4 regions of the Kitasatospora sp. NPDC056273 genome follow, and region 1 is predicted to be linked to each of the others. Evidence: riboswitches for the same ligand, from Rfam matches in the RefSeq annotation. Region 1 holds a riboswitch; each other region holds the start of a gene.
What was found. A riboswitch is a leader RNA that binds a small molecule or an ion and turns the genes downstream of it on or off. The one in region 1 is predicted to bind cobalamin.
Positions count from the first base shown of each region.

Region 2: linked by a shared signal. The riboswitch ahead of metE (5-methyltetrahydropteroyltriglutamate--homocysteine S-methyltransferase) and the one ahead of ACFCY1_RS34265 (iron ABC transporter permease) in region 1 are both predicted to bind cobalamin.
Region 3: linked by a shared signal. The riboswitch ahead of ACFCY1_RS37135 (prenyltransferase/squalene oxidase repeat-containing protein) and the one ahead of ACFCY1_RS34265 (iron ABC transporter permease) in region 1 are both predicted to bind cobalamin.
Region 4: linked by a shared signal. The riboswitch ahead of ACFCY1_RS03010 (cobalamin biosynthesis protein) and the one ahead of ACFCY1_RS34265 (iron ABC transporter permease) in region 1 are both predicted to bind cobalamin.

Region 1 is NZ_JBHJSJ010000057.1:40,982-45,662, forward strand. Features, by position in the region: gene ACFCY1_RS34255 (ABC transporter substrate-binding protein) at 1-256, opposite strand, end outside; gene ACFCY1_RS34260 (ABC transporter ATP-binding protein) at 274-1,077, opposite strand; gene ACFCY1_RS34265 (iron ABC transporter permease) at 1,074-2,153, opposite strand; cobalamin riboswitch at 2,276-2,401, opposite strand; gene sodN (superoxide dismutase, Ni) at 2,483-2,878, opposite strand; gene sodX (nickel-type superoxide dismutase maturation protease) at 3,155-3,517, shown strand; gene ACFCY1_RS34280 (CGNR zinc finger domain-containing protein) at 3,525-4,106, opposite strand; gene ACFCY1_RS34285 (amino acid ABC transporter ATP-binding protein) at 4,220-4,681, opposite strand, start outside.
Region 2 is NZ_JBHJSJ010000072.1:9,957-14,637, reverse strand. Features, by position in the region: partial or broken gene metF (methylenetetrahydrofolate reductase [NAD(P)H]) at 1-237, shown strand, start outside; gene metE (5-methyltetrahydropteroyltriglutamate--homocysteine S-methyltransferase) at 321-2,636, opposite strand; cobalamin riboswitch at 2,818-3,021, opposite strand; gene ACFCY1_RS37160 (hypothetical protein) at 3,121-3,438, opposite strand; gene ACFCY1_RS37155 (ECF transporter S component) at 3,457-4,341, opposite strand; gene ACFCY1_RS37150 (ABC transporter ATP-binding protein) at 4,338-4,681, opposite strand, start outside.
Region 3 is NZ_JBHJSJ010000072.1:2,808-7,488, reverse strand. Features, by position in the region: gene ACFCY1_RS37145 (CbiQ family ECF transporter T component) at 1-67, opposite strand, end outside; gene ACFCY1_RS37140 (hypothetical protein) at 72-1,163, opposite strand; gene ACFCY1_RS37135 (prenyltransferase/squalene oxidase repeat-containing protein) at 1,160-3,076, opposite strand; cobalamin riboswitch at 3,184-3,311, opposite strand; cobalamin riboswitch at 3,406-3,493, shown strand; gene ACFCY1_RS37130 (WD40 repeat domain-containing serine/threonine protein kinase) at 3,539-4,681, opposite strand, start outside.
Region 4 is NZ_JBHJSJ010000002.1:320,515-325,195, reverse strand. Features, by position in the region: gene ACFCY1_RS03020 (hypothetical protein) at 1-829, opposite strand, end outside; gene ACFCY1_RS03015 (alpha/beta hydrolase) at 1,497-2,603, opposite strand; cobalamin riboswitch at 2,916-3,049, shown strand; gene ACFCY1_RS03010 (cobalamin biosynthesis protein) at 3,157-4,170, shown strand; gene ACFCY1_RS03005 (cobyric acid synthase) at 4,167-4,681, shown strand, end outside.

The sequences.
Region 1 (4,681 bases):
TCCCCTTGTCGTCGGGCATCACGTAGCCGGCCATCCGGTCGGCGAGGCCGAGCGAGAGCATCAGTTCGGTGATGTTGACGTCGTTGGTCACCACCCGGGCGGGCTTCTGCGCGAAGGTGAGCTTCTCCCCGCAGTTGTCCACCGTCACGGGGTAGTGGGCGGAGGCGGTGGCGGCCTCCTTCGGGGCGATCTCGGCGCCGCAGCCGACGAGTCCGAGGGCGAGCAGGGCGGTGGCGGCAACGGCCTTGGTGCGCACGGGAGTTCCTTGGGGGGTCAGGGGAGGCGGTCGAAGAGCAGCTGGAGGGCGCCGGTCTCCGGGTGGCGCACCGGGGTGCCCCGGACGCCGAACACCTCGGCCAGTAGGGCGGGTCGGAGCACCTCGTCGGGCGGCCCGGAGGCGACGATCCGGCCGTCCCGCAGGACGTACAGCAGGTCGCAGTGGCCCGCCGCCAGGTTGAGGTCGTGCAGCGCGGTGAGCACCGTCGGACCGGCCTCGCGGGCGAGCGCCAGCACCTCCAACTGGTGCGCGATGTCGAGGTGGTTGGTGGGTTCGTCGAGCACCAGCAGGCGCGGCTCCTGGACCAGCGCGCGGGCGAACAGCACCCGCTGCTTCTCGCCCCCGGACAGGCTCAGGAAGCCCCGCTCGGCGAGGTGCCCGGCCCGGACCTTGCGCAGCGCCTCGGCGCAGCGCCGCTCGTCCCCGTCGACTTGGGCGCCGAAGCCGCGGCGGTGCGGCAGCCGGCCCATGGCGACCACCTCGGCGACGGTGAAGTCGAACTCGGCGGAGTGCTCCTGGGTCAGCGCGGCCACCCGGCGGGCGCTCTCGCGGGCGGTGAGGGCGTGCAGGTCGTCGCCGGCCAGCCGGACCACGCCGCCGGCCGGCTTCAGCACCCGGTAGACGCAGCGCAGCAGGGTCGACTTGCCGCTGCCGTTGGGGCCGATCAGCCCGACCACCTGCCCGGCGGCGGCCGCCAGGCTCACCTCGTGGACCAGCCGGGTGCCGGCCAGCTCCACCGAGACGCCGTCGACGGCGAGGTCCTGGGCGTGCACCGGGGTCGGGTCGGTCGTCGCGGTCACCGGGCACCTCCGAAGGCCTGGCCGCGGCGGCGCATCATCACCAGGAAGGCGGGCACGCCGAGCACCGCGGTGAACACCCCGACGGGCAGTTCGGCGGGCGCCAGCAGGGTGCGCGAGGCGATGTCCACCCAGACCAGCAGCAGCGCCCCGGCGAGCGGCGCGACCACCAGCACCCGGCGGTGCCCTGCGCCGACCAGCATCCGCGCCAGGTGCGGCATCAGCAGCCCGACGAAGCCGATCGCCCCGCTGACCGCGACCACGGTGCCGGTGACGGCGGCGGTCACCACGAACAGCTCGCGGCGCAGCCGGTCCGGGTCCACGCCGAGCGAGGCGGAGGTCTCGTCGCCCATCGCGAGCGCGTCCAGCCGCCCGGCGGTGCAGGCCAGGTAGGCGAGCCCGGCCAGCACGGTGACGGCGGCGATCGGCACCTTGCCCCAGGTGGCGCCGCCGAGGCTGCCGAGCAGCCACATCATGACGTCCCGGGCGGCCTCGCCGCGGTCGGCGGCGAAGACCATCAGGGTGGTGGCGGCGGAGAAGCCGTAGGACAGCGCGGTGCCGGTGAGCACCAGCCGCAGCGGGGTGAGCCCGTACGCGGTGCGGGCCGCGACGTAGACCAGGGTCATGGCGGCCAGCGCGGAGCCGAAGGCGGAGGCGGAGATCGCCCACACCCCGAGCGAGGCGAAGGCGCCGAACAGCATCACGGCATTGGCGCCGACGGCCGCGCCGGAGGAGATGCCGAGCACGAAGGGGTCCGCCAGCGCGTTGCGCACCAGGGCCTGGACGGCGACCCCGCAGGCGGCCAGCCCGGCGCCGACCACGGCGGCCAGCACGGTGCGCGGCAGCCGGATCTCCCAGACGATCGCGTACGCGGCCGCCTCGTCCGCGTCCAGCCGGCCGCCCGTCAGCCCGGCGCCCAGGAGCCGCAGCACCCGGGGCAGGCCGAGCCCGGAGGAGCCGAGGGCGACCCCGCAGACCAGGGAGAGCAGCAGGGCGGCGGCGAGTCCGGCGGCGAGCGGGACGACGGGTATTCGGCGAGCGGGCGGGCCGACTGCACGGTTGACGGGTGCGCGGTTCACGGGTGCGCCTTGCCTCGGGCCGGGAGCGCGCCGGGGCGGGCGCGGGCCGGGGGCGTGCCGGGGCGCCGTTCCCCTCGCAGTCCGCGGCGAGTTGTCGGGAGGTCGGCGGCCGAGGGCGATCGGGCTGGCGCGGCCGTACGGGCGGGTACGGGCCGTGCTCACCGTTGCGGGTCAGCGCCGGATTCGCACCGGACTTCCCCCTCGGACGCCCTGGCAGCATAACAGCCACTCAGGGCAGGCAACCCTTACCTAGCCGGGTCGGACGTGAACGCACGACCGCCCCCGTTCGGCGGTGCGGACGGGGGCGGTCGGGTGGCGACGCGTCAGGCTCAGGCCTGCTTGGTCTCCCAGAAGATCTTGTCGACCTGGGCGATCAGGTCGAGCAGGGCCTGGCCGGTGGCCGGGTCCGTGGACGCCTTGGCGGCCGAGGCGGCCTTCAGGGTGTCGTTGATCAGCTGGTGCAGCTGCGGGTACTTCTCGAAGTGCGGGGCCTTGAAGTAGTCGCTCCACAGCACCGAGATGTGGTGCTTGACGGCCTCGGCGCGCTGCTCCTTGATGATGACGGCGCGGGCGCGGAAGTGCGGGTCCTCGTTGGCCTGGTACTTCTCCTGGGTGGCCTTGACCGACTCGGCCTCCAGCTTGGCCTGCGCGGGGTCGTAGACGCCGCAGGGCAGGTCGCAGTGGGCGTGGACGGTGGCGCGCGGTGCAAACAGACGAGAGAACATGGGAGTCCTTCCTTAGATCGTCTTCCCGCGCCCGAGATTACCCTTCCGCCCTCCCGGTTTCGCGATCGGGCGGTGGGCCTAGGGCGAAAGACGGACCGGGAACCGGCGCAATCCGGACATCGGACGGACGGCGGTCCGTACGGCAGACTGGGGGCGCGAGCGGGGGCGGGAGGAGGAGTCGTGGCGCGGAGCACGCGAGCGGAGGGCGCCGGGGCGGGGGAGCGCGGCCCGGGCGGCGCGCTGCCGTTCGGTCTGGTCGACGTGGCGGGGCCGTCGATGGTCCCGACCCTGCGCGAGGGCGACCGGCTGCTGGTCCGCTACGGCGCGCCGATCCGGCCCGGCGCGGTGGTGGTCTTCCGGCACCCCTTCCAGCAGGACCTGCTGGTGGTGAAGCGGGCCGCCGAGCGCCGGGCCACGGGCTGGTGGCTGCTCTCCGACAACCGCCCGGTGGACAGCGACAGCCGCAGCTACGGCGCCGTCCCGGACGAGCTGGTGCTCGGCCGGGTGCTGCTGCGGCTGCGCCCGAGCCCGGTCTGGCTGGCGCCGGGGCGCCGGCTGGAGCGGCTGCTGCTCACCCCGCGGCTGGCCCGGGTGCCGGGCCTGGCCCGCCGGCTCGGCGCCTGGGTCGAGGAGGTCTAGCGGGCCGCTACGCCCGGGCCGCCGCCTCCGCCTCCAGGCGCTTGCGGGCCCGGTAGGCGGCCACGTTGGCGCGGGTCGCGCAGCGGTCCGAGCAGTAGCGGCGGGAGCGGTTGGTCGAGGTGTCCAGGTAGGCGTTGCGGCAGGGCGCGGCCTGGCAGATGCCGAGCCGGTCGGCGCCCAGCTCGGTGAGGTGGACGGCCAGGCCCATGCAGGCGACCGCGCTGAAGTGGGCGGTGGCGGTGGGGGAGTTGTCGGCCAGGTGCAGGTGCCAGCGCGGCCGCCCGGCGTCGTCCAGGTAGTCGTGCCCGGAGATCAGCGGGCTGACCGGGTACTCCATCAGCAGGCTGTTCAGCAGGTCGACGCCGCGGATCTCGTCCCCGCCGGCGGCGGCCTCGAAGACCCCGCGCAGCCGGGTCCGCACCGCCCGCAGCCGGGGCACGTCGGACTCGTCGGCGAGCGAGCGGGCCCGCGAGGAGTCGGAGAAGAGACCGCGCACCGCCTCCACGGAGGTCAGCGAGTCGGTGCCGCGCTCGGGCTCCTCGGTGTTCACCAGCCGGACGGCGAGATCGGCGTAGGCGGCGAGCTCCACAGGGGTCCTTCCAGGGGGGTCGGTAACGGGCTGACTGCCTCCAGCCTATTACCTGGGCGGGCAAAACGACGGCGCCCGGCAGGAGTGACCTGCCGGGCGCCGGGCGTACGGGCTCAGAGCACCTTGGAGAGGAAGGCCCTGGTGCGCTCGTGCTGCGGGTCGGTGAGCACCTCGCGGGGGTTGCCGGACTCGACCACCACCCCGCCGTCCATGAACACCAGCGCGTCGCCGACCTCGCGGGCGAAGCCCATCTCGTGGGTGACGACCACCATGGTCATGCCCTCCTCGGCGAGGCCGCGCATGACGTCGAGGACGTCGCCGACCAGCTCCGGGTCGAGCGCGGAGGTCGGCTCGTCGAAGAGCATCAGCTTGGGCTTCATGGCCAGCGCGCGGGCGATCGCCACGCGCTGCTGCTGGCCGCCGGAGAGCTGCGAGGGGTAGTTCTTCGCCTTGTCGGCGAGGCCGACCCGCTCCAGCAGGGCCATCCCGCGCTCGCGGGCGTCGGCCCGGCTCTCGCCCTTGACCTGGACCGGCGCCTCCATGACGTTCTCGACGGCGGTCATGTGCGGGAACAG
Region 2 (4,681 bases), on a different contig from region 1:
TCACTGCGCCGAATTCCGACCCTGAGCACCGCTGCCATTCCCACGGCCCTCTCCGACCGCATGCTGGAACAGCAAAACGATCCCGCCGCCGTGCGCTCGATCGGGATCGAGCACGCCACCGCCATGTGCCGGCGGCTGCTTTCCGAAGGCGTGCCCGGGCTGCATTTCATGACCATGAACTTCTCCACGGTCACCACCGAGATCTACCAGAACCTCGGCCTGCCCCGGTCCGGCTGAACGGGCATGCGGGCCGCGCCGCGACGCGGCCCGCATGCCGTGGCGGGCGTACCGAACCGGCGGAGGATTCCCGCCCGGCCGCGTCAGCCGGCGAGCTCCGCGCGCAGCAGGCGGGCGGCGCCGACCAGGCTGTCCAGCGAGGCCCGGGTCTCCGGCCAGCCGCGGGTCTTCAGTCCGCAGTCCGGGTTGACCCAGAGCCGTTCGGCCGGGATCGCGGCCAGGCCCGCGCGCAGCAGGGAGACGGCCTCCTCGGTGCTGGGGACGCGCGGGGAGTGGATGTCCCAGACGCCGGGGCCGACCTCGCGCGGGTAGCCCGCCTCGGCCAGCTCGCCGGCGACCTCCATGTGGGAGCGGGTGGCCTCCAGGGAGATGACGTCGGCGTCGAGGTCGTCGATCGCCGTCATGATGGCGCCGAACTCGGCGTAGCACATGTGGGTGTGGATCTGGGTGTCGGCGCGGACGCCGGAGGTGGCGAGGCGGAAGGCCTCGGTGGCCCAGTCCAGGTAGGCCGGGCGGGCGGCGGCCCGCAGCGGGAGGGTCTCGCGCAGGGCCGGCTCGTCGACCTGGACGACGGCGGCGCCCCCGGCCTCGAGGTCGACGACCTCGTCGCGCAGGGCGAGGGCGACCTGGCGGGCGGTGTCGGCGAGCGGCTGGTCGTCGCGGACGAAGGACCAGGCGAGCATGGTGACCGGGCCGGTGAGCATGCCCTTCACGGGGCGGTCGGTCAGGCCCTGCGCGTAGCGGAACCAGTCGACGGTCATCGGGTGCGGCCGGGAGATGTCCCCGGCGAGGACCGGCGGGCGCACGTACCGGGTGCCGTAGGACTGCACCCAGCCGTGCCGGGTGGCCAGGTAGCCGGTGAGCTGCTCGGCGAAGTACTGGACCATGTCGTTGCGCTCGGGCTCGCCGTGCACCAGGACGTCCAGTCCGGCCTTCTCCTGGTACGCGATGACCTCGCGGACCTCGGCCTCCATCCGCTCCCGGTACGTGGCGCCGTCGATCCGACCGGCCGTCAGGTCGGCCCGGGCGACGCGCAGTTCGGTGGTCTGCGGGAAGGAGCCGATGGTGGTGGTCGGCAGCAGCGGCAGGCCGAGCCGGGCGCGCTGGGCCTCGGCCCGCTGCGGGTAGGCCTGGGCGCGGCGGGCGTCCGCGTCGGTGACGGCGGCGATCCGGGCGCGCACCGCCGGGTCGCGGGTGATCGGCGAGCCCGCGCGGGAGGCCAGGTCGGCCCGGTTGGCCGCGAGGTCGGCGGCGATCGCGCCGGTGCCCTCGCGCAGGCCGCGGGCGAGCAGCGCCGCCTCGGTGGCCTTCTGCTTGGCGAAGGCCAGCCAGCGGGCGATCTGCGGGTCGATGTCGCGTTCGAGGGTGGCGTCGATCGGCACGTGCAGCAGGGAGCAGGACGGCGCGACGTCGACGGTGTCGGCGAGGCCCAGCAGGGTCGCCAGGGTCGTGAGGGACTTCTCCAGGTCGTTGATCCAGATGTTGCGCCCGTCGATCACCCCCGCCACCAGTCGCTTGCCGGGCAGGCCGCCGGCGGCGGCGAGGTCCTCCAGGTTGGCGGCGGCCGGCCCGGTGAAGTCCAGTGCCAGGCCCTCGATCGGGGCCTTCGCCAGGACCGGCAGGGCGTCGCCGAGCCGGTCGAAGTAGCTGGCGACCAGCAGCTTGGGCCGGTCGGTGAGGGCGCCCAGCTCGCGGTAGGCGCGGGCGGCGGCGTTGAGCTCGGCCGGGGTGCGGTCCTGGACCAGCGCGGGCTCGTCCAGCTGCACCCAGTCGGCGCCGGCGGCGCGCAACCCGGCCAGCAGCTCCGCGTAGACGGGCAGCAGCCGGTCCAGCAGGGTGATCGGCTGGAAGTCGGCGGCCACCCCGGGCGCCGGCTTGGCGAGCAGCAGGTAGGTGACCGGCCCGACCAGCACCGGCCGGGCCGCGTGGCCGAGCAGCAGCGCCTCGCGCAGCTCGCCCACCGCCTTGGCCGGGTTCGCCGTGAACACCGTGTCCGGCCCCAACTCCGGCACCAGGTAATGGTAGTTGGTGTCGAACCACTTGGTCATCTCCAGCGGGGCGACGTCCTGGTTGCCGCGCGCCATGGCGAAGTACCCGTCCAGCGGGTCGGCTTCGACGGCGGCCCGGTGCCGGGGCGGGATCGCGCCGACGGCGACGGTGGTGTCCAGCACGTGGTCGTAGAGCGAGAAGTCACCGGTCGGGACCTCTTCGACGCCGGAGTCGGCGAGCTGCTGCCAGTTCCCCCGGCGCAGGTCGGCGGCGGTCGCCAGCAACACCTCGGCGGTGACCGAGCCCTTCCAGTAGCCCTCGATGGCCTTCTTGAGCTCCCGGCCCCGGCCCTGGCGGGGGTAGCCGTACGCGGTGGCGACGCTCGCCGCGGCTGCGGACTTCGTGGTCAAGGGACTCTCCTTCGCGAGTCTGTTCTCCTCAGGTACCCGGAGACGGCACGAGGGCGCGAAGGGATGACGTACCCGGCGGCGGCCGTCACGGGAACGTACGGGCCTGGTCCGCCTGGTATGGTCGCCGACCCGCCCACGAGGTCACCGGATAGCCGCGCGCGGGTCGTCCGCGGGCGGGCAGTGGCAGGTCTTCGGACTCGCGGGCGCGTCCGTCCCGTGAAGGGCGGACACCTACTGGCCGTCGCTTCCCAGACCCGTCCCGGGTCCAGTGCGTATGACGGCGGTCGTTCCCACTCACCGCTGCGGGGCAGTCCCGGACTGGCCAGTCGAAAGGCGTCACCGGGTTCCCTCTTGCGACGCCCTGCCTGGCGGACAGGGCGAACCAGCTGCGCCGTCAGCTTAGGGGCAAAACACCGGGCCCGGCGCGGGAATCTCGGAACCCGTCCGGATGGTGGGACGCCACCACGGCTCGCGGGGCCGGTGGTCAGGTCCGCGTCGGGGTGTCCGGCGTGCCGGGCAGGGCGGCGCGGATGTCCGCGAGCAGTCCGGTCAGGCCGCGTCCCGGCCCCAGCCGGGCGTCCAGTCGCGCGCGCTGGTCGGCGGGGATGCCCGCCAGTAGCCGTTCGGCTTCGCCCAGCAGCCGCCGTCCCCGCTGGAGGTCTGACCTCATCCTGGCGACCTGCGCCTGCGCCCCGCCCAGCTGGCGGCGGGCGGATTCCAGTGCGGCGTGCTGTTCCGGGGTCAGGACGACGACGACGACCCCGTCCAGCGTCATCGTCCGGTGCTTCGCGGGCTTGGGCACGATGGTCGGCCTTTCGGTTCAGGGGTGCGCCGGGCCGGTGGGCCGCGCGGCGGTCGGCGGCCCCGCCGTGGTGTCCGGGCCGGGCGTGGCGTCCTGGCCGGATGGGGCGTGCGGGCCGGGCGGGGCCTCGAAGCGCACCGTGGGCTCGAAGTTGGCGCGGCGGGCCGCGCGGCGGAAGACGGTGAGGACGGCCGGCCCGACGACGAGCACGGCGGTGAAGGTGGTGACGGCGCGGCCGGTGTCCCAGCCGAGCGAGGTGGCCAGGTCGAACAGCAGGTAGCGGTGCCACTGCTCGGTGAAGGGCAGGCCCGGCAGGTAGGCGATCGAGCTGTTCGGGTCGGTGGAGAACGGCCAGAAGGAGAGGTTCAGCAGGAAGCCGAAGAGGTAGCCGGAGAACGCCCCGTACCCGGCCAGCAGCGGCACCTCCCAGCGCCGCCCGGCCCCCGGCAGCAGTCCGGCGAGCATGCCGACGAAGGCGCAGCCGAACATCTGGTACGGCATCCAGGGGCCGACGCCGCCGGTGAGCAGCGCGGAGGCGAACAGCGAGGTGCAGCCGAGGGTGAAGCCGAAGCCGGGGCCGAAGACCCGGCCGGCCAGCACCAGGATGAAGAAGACCGTCTCCACTCCGGCGGTCCCGGCGCCGAGCGGGCGGAGTCCGGCGTTGACGGCGGACAGGACGCCGAGCATGGCGAGGGCCTTGGCGTCGATGCCGCCCGCGGAGATCTCCGCGACGACGACGGCGAGCACCAGGACCAGCAGGGCGCCGAAGATCAGCGGCGGGGCGTAGTTGGAGCCGAACCGCCCGGGCGCGACGACGAACGGCCAGGTGAAGGCCACCAGCCCGATGAAGGCGGCCAGGGCGACGACGACGCGGGCCCGGCCGGGGATCCGGACGGCGGTCACCGGGCGGCCTCCACCGCTTCCACGGCCGCCGCGACCTGACGTGCCGTCAGGTAGCCGAGCGGGGCGAGGATCTTGGCGGTCTGCGGGGCGAAGGTGGGCGAGGCGACGATGACCTCGGCGGTGGGCCCGTCGGCGACGATCTCGCCCTCGGCCATCACCACGACGCGGTCGGCGGCGGAGGCGACGAACTCGACGTCGTGGGTGGAGACGACGACCGTACGGCCTTCGGCGGCGAGGGCGTCCACGATGCCGGTGAGCGCCTCCTTCGCCTGGTAGTCGAGCCCCCGGGTGGGTTCGTCCAGCAGCACGACCCTTGGTGCGGCGGCGAGTTGGATCGCCA
Region 3 (4,681 bases), on a different contig from region 1:
GGCCCCCCGCGGCCCGCCCGGGGGCGCGCTGCGGGGAGCCGGACTCGCGCTTGTCGAGCGTGCCCACCGGATCACTCGGCCCGTCGGCGGCGGCGCCGGGCGGCCACCACCGTGGCCACACCCAGCGCCACGACGAGGACCGAGCCGAGCACGGCGGGGACCATCGACCCGGAGTCGTGCGGGGCGTCGGCCACCGGGTTGGCGTCCACCACCCCGCCGGGCACGGCTGCCGCGGACGTGGGCCCGGCCTCGGCCGCGGCCGTCTGCGGTGTCGACTGGTCGCTCGGGGCGTCGGTCGGCGGGGCGGTGGACGGCTCGGCCGGCACCGGCGTGGGGTCGGGCACGCCCGACGGGGCGACGCCGTCCCCGGGGGTGGCGGCGGGGTCCGTCCCCGGGGTCGCGGCGGACGCGGGCGGACGGGCTCCGCCGGGCTGGGGTGCGGCGGGGGCCGGGGCCCGGCCGCCGGTTGAGCCAGTGCCGCCGGTTGAGCCGGAGCCGCTGCCGCCCGTCGTACCGGATCCGCCTGTCGTACCGGAACCGCCCGCCGCTCCGCCGGAGCCGCCCGTCGTGCCCTGGCCGGGGTCGGCCAGCTGCCCGCCGGGACTCGAGTTGTGGGCCCGGACGCTGTCCGGCGAGAAAGTCGGACGCCCTTCGGTGCCCTCGACGTTGGTGCCGCCGAAGATCCACAGGTCGACACTGCCGGGCTTCGGCTGGTAGAGCATCGCGCCGAGCTGGCTGTAGGACCACTCGTTCTGGCCCGGATCGGCGTGCCAGTACGACCAGTACGCGGTGGCCGGGGGCGTCAGGACGCACTTCTCCTGGTCCGGCGTCGGGTACTGCTTGCCGCCCTGGAAGCCGCTGTAGCCGATCCGGCAGATGAAGGCCGGGCCGTCGTGCCCGGTGCCGGTGGTCTTCCAGCCGCCCTGGTTGAGCAGGGTGAACCCGGTGGTGGGCGTGGTCCCGCAGGAGCGCAGCAGCGGGCCGCCCCACGTGCCGAAGTCCACGGCGAGTACGGCACCGGAGGTGGTGGTGCACTGCTCGATCGGCAACGGGGTCGCGGCGGCCGGGGCGGTGCCCGCGGCGACGCCGCCGAAGGCGAGGGCGAAGGTCAGCGACGCCGCCCCGGACAGCCGGGCGAGGCGCGTGCCGAGCCCCCGGCTCACCGGTGACGCCCCGGGGCGGCCGCGGTGCGGCGACGGGCGACGAGGACGGCCCCGGCGCCGAGCGCGGTCAGCGCACCGGCCCCCGCCGTCAGTGCCAGTACCTGGCTTCCGGTACTGGCCAGGCCGCCTGAACCGGTCCGCACCGTCACGCCCCCTGCCCCGGCGGCACTGTCACCCTTCGGGGTGTCGATGCCGCCGGACGAAGGGGTGTCGGTGGCCGGGATCGGCGCGGTCGTCGTGGGCGAGCCCGCCGGGGTGCCGGTCGGCGTCCCGGTGGGACTGACCGTCGGGGTGGGCGTTCCCGTCGGGGTGGTGGTCGGAGTCCCGGTGGGAGTAGGCGTCGGCGTGCCCGCGAGGTCGCGGGACAGCGTCCCGAAGGAGATGCCGGTGGCACCGCCCAGCACCTGCGTGGACGCGCGGACGTCCGAACCCCGCTGCCCGGCGGCCGCGACGTTGAACCCGCCGTCGCCGTTCTGCTGCCCAGCGAGGAAGTCGAGCGCCTTGGCGATCTGTCCACCGTAGGCGGCCTGGCGCAGCGTCATGCCCTGGACGGCCAGCGCGGCCGAGTTGGTGGAGTCGCCGGACGCGCCGGGGAAGCCGCCGTCGGGCAGCTGCCGCGCGGCGAGCCAGCCGAGCCCCTGGTCGACCGCCCGGGCGGCCTCGTCCCCGGGGACGAGGGCGAGGGCCATGACGGCCATCGCCGTGCTGTCCACGTCGGAGTCGCCGGTGGCGGGGATCAGGCTCGGCCAGGAGCCGTCCGGGTGCTGGAGGCCCTTCAGGTAGGCGATCGCGGGGGCGACGCTGGTGGACTCCCCAGCCCGGAGCTGGGCCATGACGGCGAGCGCCTGGGAGAAGACGGAGGTGGCGTAGGCGTAGTTGCCCGGGGCTGCGCAGCCGGTGGTCGCGTCGGCCTTGGCGCACACCAGCGCGGCGAGGGCGGCGATCAGGTCGTGGCCGCCGAAGTCCCGCGGGTTGCGGCCGACGGCCTCGGCGAGCAGCGCCTCCTTGCCGATGGACCCGCCGCCGGCGTACTCGGTGCCGATCGCGGTCCAGTCGTTGACGGTGCGCTCGCTCGCGTCCTTGCCCTGCTGGTCGAGGAAGTCGACGATCCGGCGCAGCGCGGCGTCGTCGGTGCCGGTCGCGGCGAGGGCGTAGGCCCCGTCGATGGTCAGGCCGAAGTCGGCGAAGGCCGGGAAGCCCTCGTAGTAGTGGCCGTCGATCAGGCGGGACGGGTCGGTGAGGTAGGCGCTCCCCTTGGCCGCGTCGGGTTTCCTCCCCGCGGGCGCGCTCAGGGCCACCGCGGGCGAGGGCGACGCCGACGGGGAGGCGGAGGGCGAGGGGCCGCCGTTCCTGGCGCGGACGGAGTCCGGGGTGAAGTTCGGCGCCCCGCTGGTGCCGCCGATGTCCGTGCCGCCGTAGACCCAGGCCTCGACCTCGCCGGGCTCGGGCTTCTGCGTGCCGGCCCCGAACCGGCTGTAGGACCAGGCCTGTTGGCCGGGTTCGGCGATCCAGTACGACCAGTACGCGGTGGCCTGCGGGGTGTTGACGCACGGCTCCTCGGCCGGTGTCGGGTACTGGGCGCCGCCGTTGAAGGTCCCGGTCCCGAGCCGGCAGATGAAGGCCGGTCCGTCGTGCTCGGTGCCGGTCGTGGTGAAGCCGGCGTTGTGCAGCAGGTTCATGCCCGTCGTGGGGTGGGCGTCGCAGCCCCGGACGACGCCGCCGCCCCAGTGGGTGAAGTCGACGGCGACGATCGCGCCCGTCGTCGCCGTGCACTGCTCGATCGGGTCGGCCGAGGCGGTACCCGGGTACCCGAGCAGGACCGTGCCGCAGGCGGCGACGGCGACGGTGCCGGCGACCACCAGCGAGGCGAGGTCCCGGTTCCTGTGACGTGTGCGATTGCTGCTGACCCTCACGACGACTCCCTGGTCGGTCGACACGCGAGGCGACGGCGCAGCCGACGGTCGCCCGCGGGCACGGGGGCCGTCGAAACCGCGTCGTAGTCCGCGACGACGCAAGTGCTCTGTGAACAGACCCCCGGTCCAGGCATTCCGGCTCACCCACCTCAGGTGGGTCCACGGTTGCGGGTCAGCGCCGGAGTTGGACCGGCTTCCCCTGAATGCCGAGGGCAAAAAATCGGTTCATCAGACCACGCTGACCGACGGGCAGTCAACGGGGCGTCAGGTCGATCACATCACCTCGTCGGGCGACAGACCTGTGCGGTCGCGTCCGCGGTGGCCGAGCGGGGGAACCCGGTGCGAACCCGGTGCGAACCCGGGGCTGACGCGCAGCGGTGTGGGGCGGTGACCGTACCGTCCCGAGCCCGAATGCCCGCCCGGCCACTGCGGAACTGAGCCGGTGTCCCGGCTGGCCGATCGTCACTGCCCGGCGGACAGCTCCCAGTCCATCGCCCACGCCCGCACCGAGCCGTCCGCACAGCCGAAGAGCAGCAGGCTGTCGTCCGCGGTGGCGGTGAGACTCCACACCTGGCCGCCACCCCCTTCCAGCTCGCGCAGGCAGCGGCCGGTGTCGGCGTCCCAGATCCGCACGGTGCCGAGCCGGTGGCCTGTATAGGCGAACCGGCCGCCGGCGGAGAGGTGAAGGACCGACAGCTCATCCGGCCCGGTACCGGCGTCCCACGGCAGGACCTCGAAGTCGAAGGCGCGGAGGAATTGCCCGGTGCCGGCGTCCCACAGCCGCAGCGAGCGGTCGCCGTACGCGCTGCCGGACAGCAGCCGGTGGCCGTCTGCGTCGAACGAGAGCCAGCCGCACGCCGGATGACTCAGCGCCAGCGGCGGAGCGCCGAGCCGGGCGTGCAGCTGGATCTCGCCGAACAGCGCCACGCTCGCTGCCCGGGTGCCATCCGCGCTCATCGCGGCGGCGGTGGTCGGCCGCTCTCCGTCGCCGGTGAGCACCCGCACGCAGCGGCCGCTGTCCAGGTCCCACAGCCGCAGCGCGCCGTCCCGGCCGATCACCAGGGCCTGCCGGGCATCGGCGGTGAACAGGACCGAGTTCCCGACCACGCCCGCCTCGCCGCTCTCGGCACGGCCGTCGGGCCCACGGGCGTCGACCCGGCCGAGCGGTCGGCCACCGGGCAGCTCCCAGCTCTGCAGCACCGCGTCCCCGCCGGCCACCGCACGCAGGCCGTCGGCGCTCAGGCCGACCGAGCCGACCCGGGGCTTGTCCAGCGCGCGCAGCGGGGTGCCGTCGGTCGGATTCCACAGCCCGACCCGGCGGTCACCGCCGATCGCCGCGGTACGCCCGTCCGCCGACACGGCGAGCGAGGACACGTGGCCCTGCCCGCCGAGGGTGTGCACCGGCCACGCCCCGCGCAGCCCGGTACGGCGGACGGATCTCCCCAGCCGCCGCCATGCGGCCAGCACCTCCGGCGCACGCTCATAGCCGGGCGTCGAGCGGGCCCGGGTGAGCAGGTCGAGCGCGGCGGCGTACTGCCGAGACCCGAACGCCTGCTCGGCCTCGGCGAGCAGGGCCCCGACCTGCCCGCCGGCCCGCTCGATCTC
Region 4 (4,681 bases), on a different contig from region 1:
GGGCCGGGCCCGGCGAGTAGTCCGCGCAGGCGTTCAGCAGCTCGAAGGCGCTCTGCTCGATGTGCCCGGCCGCGGTCTGCGCGACCGTGCAGATCTCCTCCAGCTTCGCCCGCACCGCCCAGTGGCCGAGCGGCGACAGCTCCGCGGCGTCGTTCCTGCGCACCAGGGCGCCGACGGCCGCCAGGCCGTCCAGCATCCAGTCCAGGACGGCGGCCACGTCCGAGGGCGCGGCCGGGGTGTCGATCTGCGGCGCGCGGCAGGTGCCGCGGACGGCGGAGACGGCCGAGGCCGCGTGCGGCACCGGCGACAGGCCGGGTCCGCCGAGGCCGGTGCCGACCCGGCGCTCGTCCAGGCCGCGGCGCAGCAGCTCCAGCAGCTCGCTCTCGGCGACCGGACCGTCCACCAGGTGCAGGAAGGAGAGCAGCTGCGGGGCCTGGTCCACGGCCTGCCCGGCCAGGACGGCGAAGACGCCGCGCAGCGCCGCGGGCGGCACCGGGGCGAGCAGGGTCCAGGCGTCGAACAGCGCCGACCAGCCGCGCACCACGGCCTCGTCGTCGTGCTCCCAGGCGTGCAGGCGCCAGCCGGGGCCGGCTCCGCCGTCCCGGGCCTCCACCAGGCCCACCAGCAGCGCCTGCCCCCAGGCCTTGGCGGCGGCACCGACCGTCATGGCCAGGGCCCGGCCCGCCGCGCGGGCGTCGTCCGGGAGCAGCTCGCCGCGCTTGTCGACCTCGGCCAGCTCACCGGCCCAGCGGGCGACCCGGACGGCGTCCACCAGCATCCGGCGGGCCAGCGGCGCCAGCTCGGAGGGTGCCGGAAAGCCCTCCGGCACGGGAACCCTGCCCCGCCCGGGAGCCGGAGCGGGCCCTCGTCGCCGGGGTACTGCGTTACGGGGGACTCCCGCCCCGCCCGGCCTGCCACCGGCGGGCCGTTGGGCCGTTCCGGGGAGACGGGTCACCGTCGCACCGGTACCGATCGTCGGCGGGAGCGGGGCATCACGGTCGCGCGGGTTCCGAGACGTCACGTCGAGCAGTCTTCCCCTTGTACCGGCCTTCTGTCACATCCGGTTGTCCGTACGACCGGGCGACCGCCGGTGGCACCTCCGCAAGATCGGGCAACAACGGCAAACCGCCTGGCCGGAAACGTGTGACCTGCCCATGCCACAGAGGGCGGGCCGGTTGCCCGGAATGCTCGGGCGGTCACCGTGCGTACGGGTGGGGGGTAAGGGGCCGGGCCAAATATTGCTCCTGACAGCCGAGGGGCCCGTACGGGGGCGTTTCGGCCCGGCGACGCCCGGCAGGACTGTCCAGCCCGAATCCGGACGGATGGTGGGCGGCGTGATCGGGATCGAGCCGCACCGGAAGTCGGCCGGGCCGACTTTTCACGCGGGCCCGGAGGAATGGGAGGAACGTTCATTCTCGGACGGGGGGAATCGCACCGGGAAAAGCGGCGGGGACCAGCCGAAAACGCCCTCGCGCACAGGGGGGGTGGTTGAGCCCCTAGAGGAGCGGGGTGAGCCAGCGGCGGAGGAGTTCGGTGTAGCGGTCGGGGGCGGTGTTCCAGAGGGTGGCGTGGTCGGCACCGGGGAAGGGCTGGAGGCTCACCACGTCGCGGCGGGCGGCGGCCAGCTTCTCGGCGGTGCCGAAGGGCGCGATCCGGTCCTCGGGGCTGTGCAGGAGGAGGGTCGGCACCCGCAGGTCGGTGCCGTCGGCGATGCGGCCGAAGTCGGCGAGGTCGACCCCGGTGCGGCCCTCGGCGGCGAGGGCGCCGAGCTCGGCGGCGACGCCCTGGAAGCCGGCCCGGGCGGCGTCCCGGCGGGCGGAGGCGGGCAGGTCGAGCACGGGCGAGTCGAGGATCAGGCCGCGGACGGCGTGCGACCAGGCGGAGCGGGCCACGGTCTGCAGCACGATGGTCGCGCCGACGGACCAGCCGTACAGGATCACCTTGCCCGCGCCGCTGTCGAGCGCCAGCCGTACCGCCGCCTCGATGTCGCGCCACTCGGTCTCGCCGAAGTGGCTGAGCCCGTCCGGGGAGGCGGGGGCGCCCCGGTCGCCGCGGTGGGTGACGGCGAGGGCGGGCAGGCCGAGCCGGTCGAGGACGGGGAGCACCGGGAGGGTCTGCCGGCGGTCGTCGCCGGGGCCGTGCACCAGGATCACCCAGGTGCCGCGCTTGCCGTCGAGCCGCCAGGCGGGGAGGGCGCCGAGCTCGCCGTCGGCGGTGGTGTCGGCGAAGGCGAGGCCGAGCGCCTCGGTGGGGTCGCCGAGGTGGACCCGCGGGGTGAAGCGGACCTCGGTGCCGGGGACGAGGGTGCCCCGGTCGGCGCGGACCAGTCGGCGGGTGACGCCCTGTTCGTCGGCGTGCAGCACCTCCTCGACGACCGCGTGCCCGCCGTCCGCCCACTCCACCGCCCAGCGGCCGGGGCGCAGGCTCGCGGGGCCGCGGGTGAAGGTGACCCGGCCGGCGGCGAGGGCGCGGACCTGGACCGGCCCGGACTCCTGGACGGCGGTCACCGGACGGACCATCCGCTCGGAGGCCCGGCGGCCGACCACCAGCACGGCGGCCCCCACCGCGGCGGCCGCCACGACGGCGGCGGTTCCCCAACGCATCTCGCTCCCCGCTCTGTTGTTCACGGACGTTGTTCACGGACGTTCTTCACGGACCGGACGGTGTTCGAGCCCCAGTTCACCGGCGCTCCGCCCGACCGGCCACCGGGCTGGGCCGTCCGGGTCACCCGGCGGGCGCTCCCGGGGTGCTCAGGGCGGTACTCAGGGGGTGCCGGTGGCGGGGGTCGGGGCGGGGCCGCGCCGGGCGATCCGACCGGGCGTCAGCGGCGTCCCCGTGTGACCAACCCCTCCGTGACCTCGGTTGACTCCCGGTTCGGGCCCGTGATGGGATCCTGGGGCCAAACGGAGGCATGGAGAGGAAGCCGGTGGAAGTCCGGCGCGGTCCCGCCACTGTCACCGGGGAGCACGCTCGGAACATCGCCACGGCGGGCCGTCGACGGCCGCTGGAAGGCTCCGGGGGTGCGTTCGACCCGGAAGCCAGGAGACTCTCGCCGCCGTCACGTCGATCCAGGGCGCGGACCCTGAGTGAGGACACGCACGCGATGCAGGCTGCCCCGCCCGGCCGGACTCCGAGCTGCCCTCCGCCGTGCGGCCGATGACCCCGCGCGCGCCTTCCCCCGCTCCGCGCCCGCTGACCCGAGCCTCGCGCCCGCTGGCCCGCGCCGCCGTGTTCGCACTCGGCGCCGCCGCGGGCTACGCCGCCGACGCCCGCTTCGCCGACCCCCGCCGGGGCCACCCGGTGGCCTTCTTCGGCAGCGCCGCGACCCGGCTGGAGCGGCGGCTGTGGCGCGACGACCGCGCCGCCGGGGCCGGGTACACCGCGCTGTGCGTGGGCGCGGTCGCGGCGGGCGCGTTCGCCCTGGACCGTACGGTGGGCCGGCGCCCGCTGGGCCGGGCGGCGCTGGCGGCGGCCGCGACCTGGACGGTGCTCGGCGGCACCTCGCTGACCCGGGAGGCCCGCACCATCGGCCGCTCGCTGGCCGCCGGCGACCTCGCCGCCGCCCGGGAGCGGCTGCCGCACCTGTGCGGGCGGGACCCGAGCGCGCTGGACGGGCAGCAGATCGCCCGGGCGGTGGTCGAGTCGGTGGCCGAGAACACCGCCGACGCCGTGGTGAACGCGCTGACCTGGGGCGCCCTGGCCGGCACCCCCGGCCTGCTGGCCTTCCGCGCCGTGAACACCCTGGACGCCATGGTCGGCCACCGCTCGCCCCGCTACGCCCGGTTCGGCTGGGCCTCGGCCCGGCTGGACGACGTGGCGGGCTGGCCGGGCGCCCGGCTGACGGCGCTGCTGACGGTGGCCGCCGCCCCCGAGCCCCGGACCGCCTGGCGGGTCTGGCGGCGCGACGGCTCCGCGCACCCGAGCCCGAACGCGGGCCAGGCCGAATCGGCGTTCGCCGGCGCGGTGGGCGTCCGACTGGGCGGCACGCTGCGGTACGGCGAGCGGGTGGAGCACCGGCCCGTCCTGGGCGCGGAGCTGCGGCCGGTGACGGTGGACGACATCGAGCGGGCCTGCGCGCTCTCCCGGCGGGTGGGCGCACTGGCGCTGGGTACGACGGTCGCGGGGCACGTCCTGCTGCGGGCACTGCTGAAGAAGAGGGGACGGGCATGAGCAACGCACTGCTGGTCGCGGGGACGACCTCGGACGCGGGCAAGAGCGTGGTGACGGCCGGGATCTGCCGGTGGCTCGCCCGCCAGGGCGTACGGGTCGCGCCGTTCAAGGCGCAGAACATGTCGCTCAACTCCTTCGTCACCGCCGACGGCGCCGAGATCGGCCGCGCCCAGGCGATGCAGGCGCAGGCCGCCCGGGTGGAGCCGGAGGCGGCGATGAACCCGGTGCTGCTCAAGCCGGGCGCGGACGGCCGCAGCCAGGTGGTGCTGCTCGGCCGGCCGGTGGCCGAGGTCGGCGCGCTGGACTACCGCGAGCGCAAGCCCGTCCTGCTGGAGCGCGCCCTGGAGTGCCTGGCCGACCTGCGCGGCCGCTACGACGTGGTGGTCTGCGAGGGCGCGGGATCGCCCGCCGAGATCAACCTGCGCGACCGCGACATCGCCAACATGGGCCTGGCCACGGCCGCCGCCCTGCCGGTGGTGGTGGTCGGGGACATCGACCGCGGCGGGGTCTT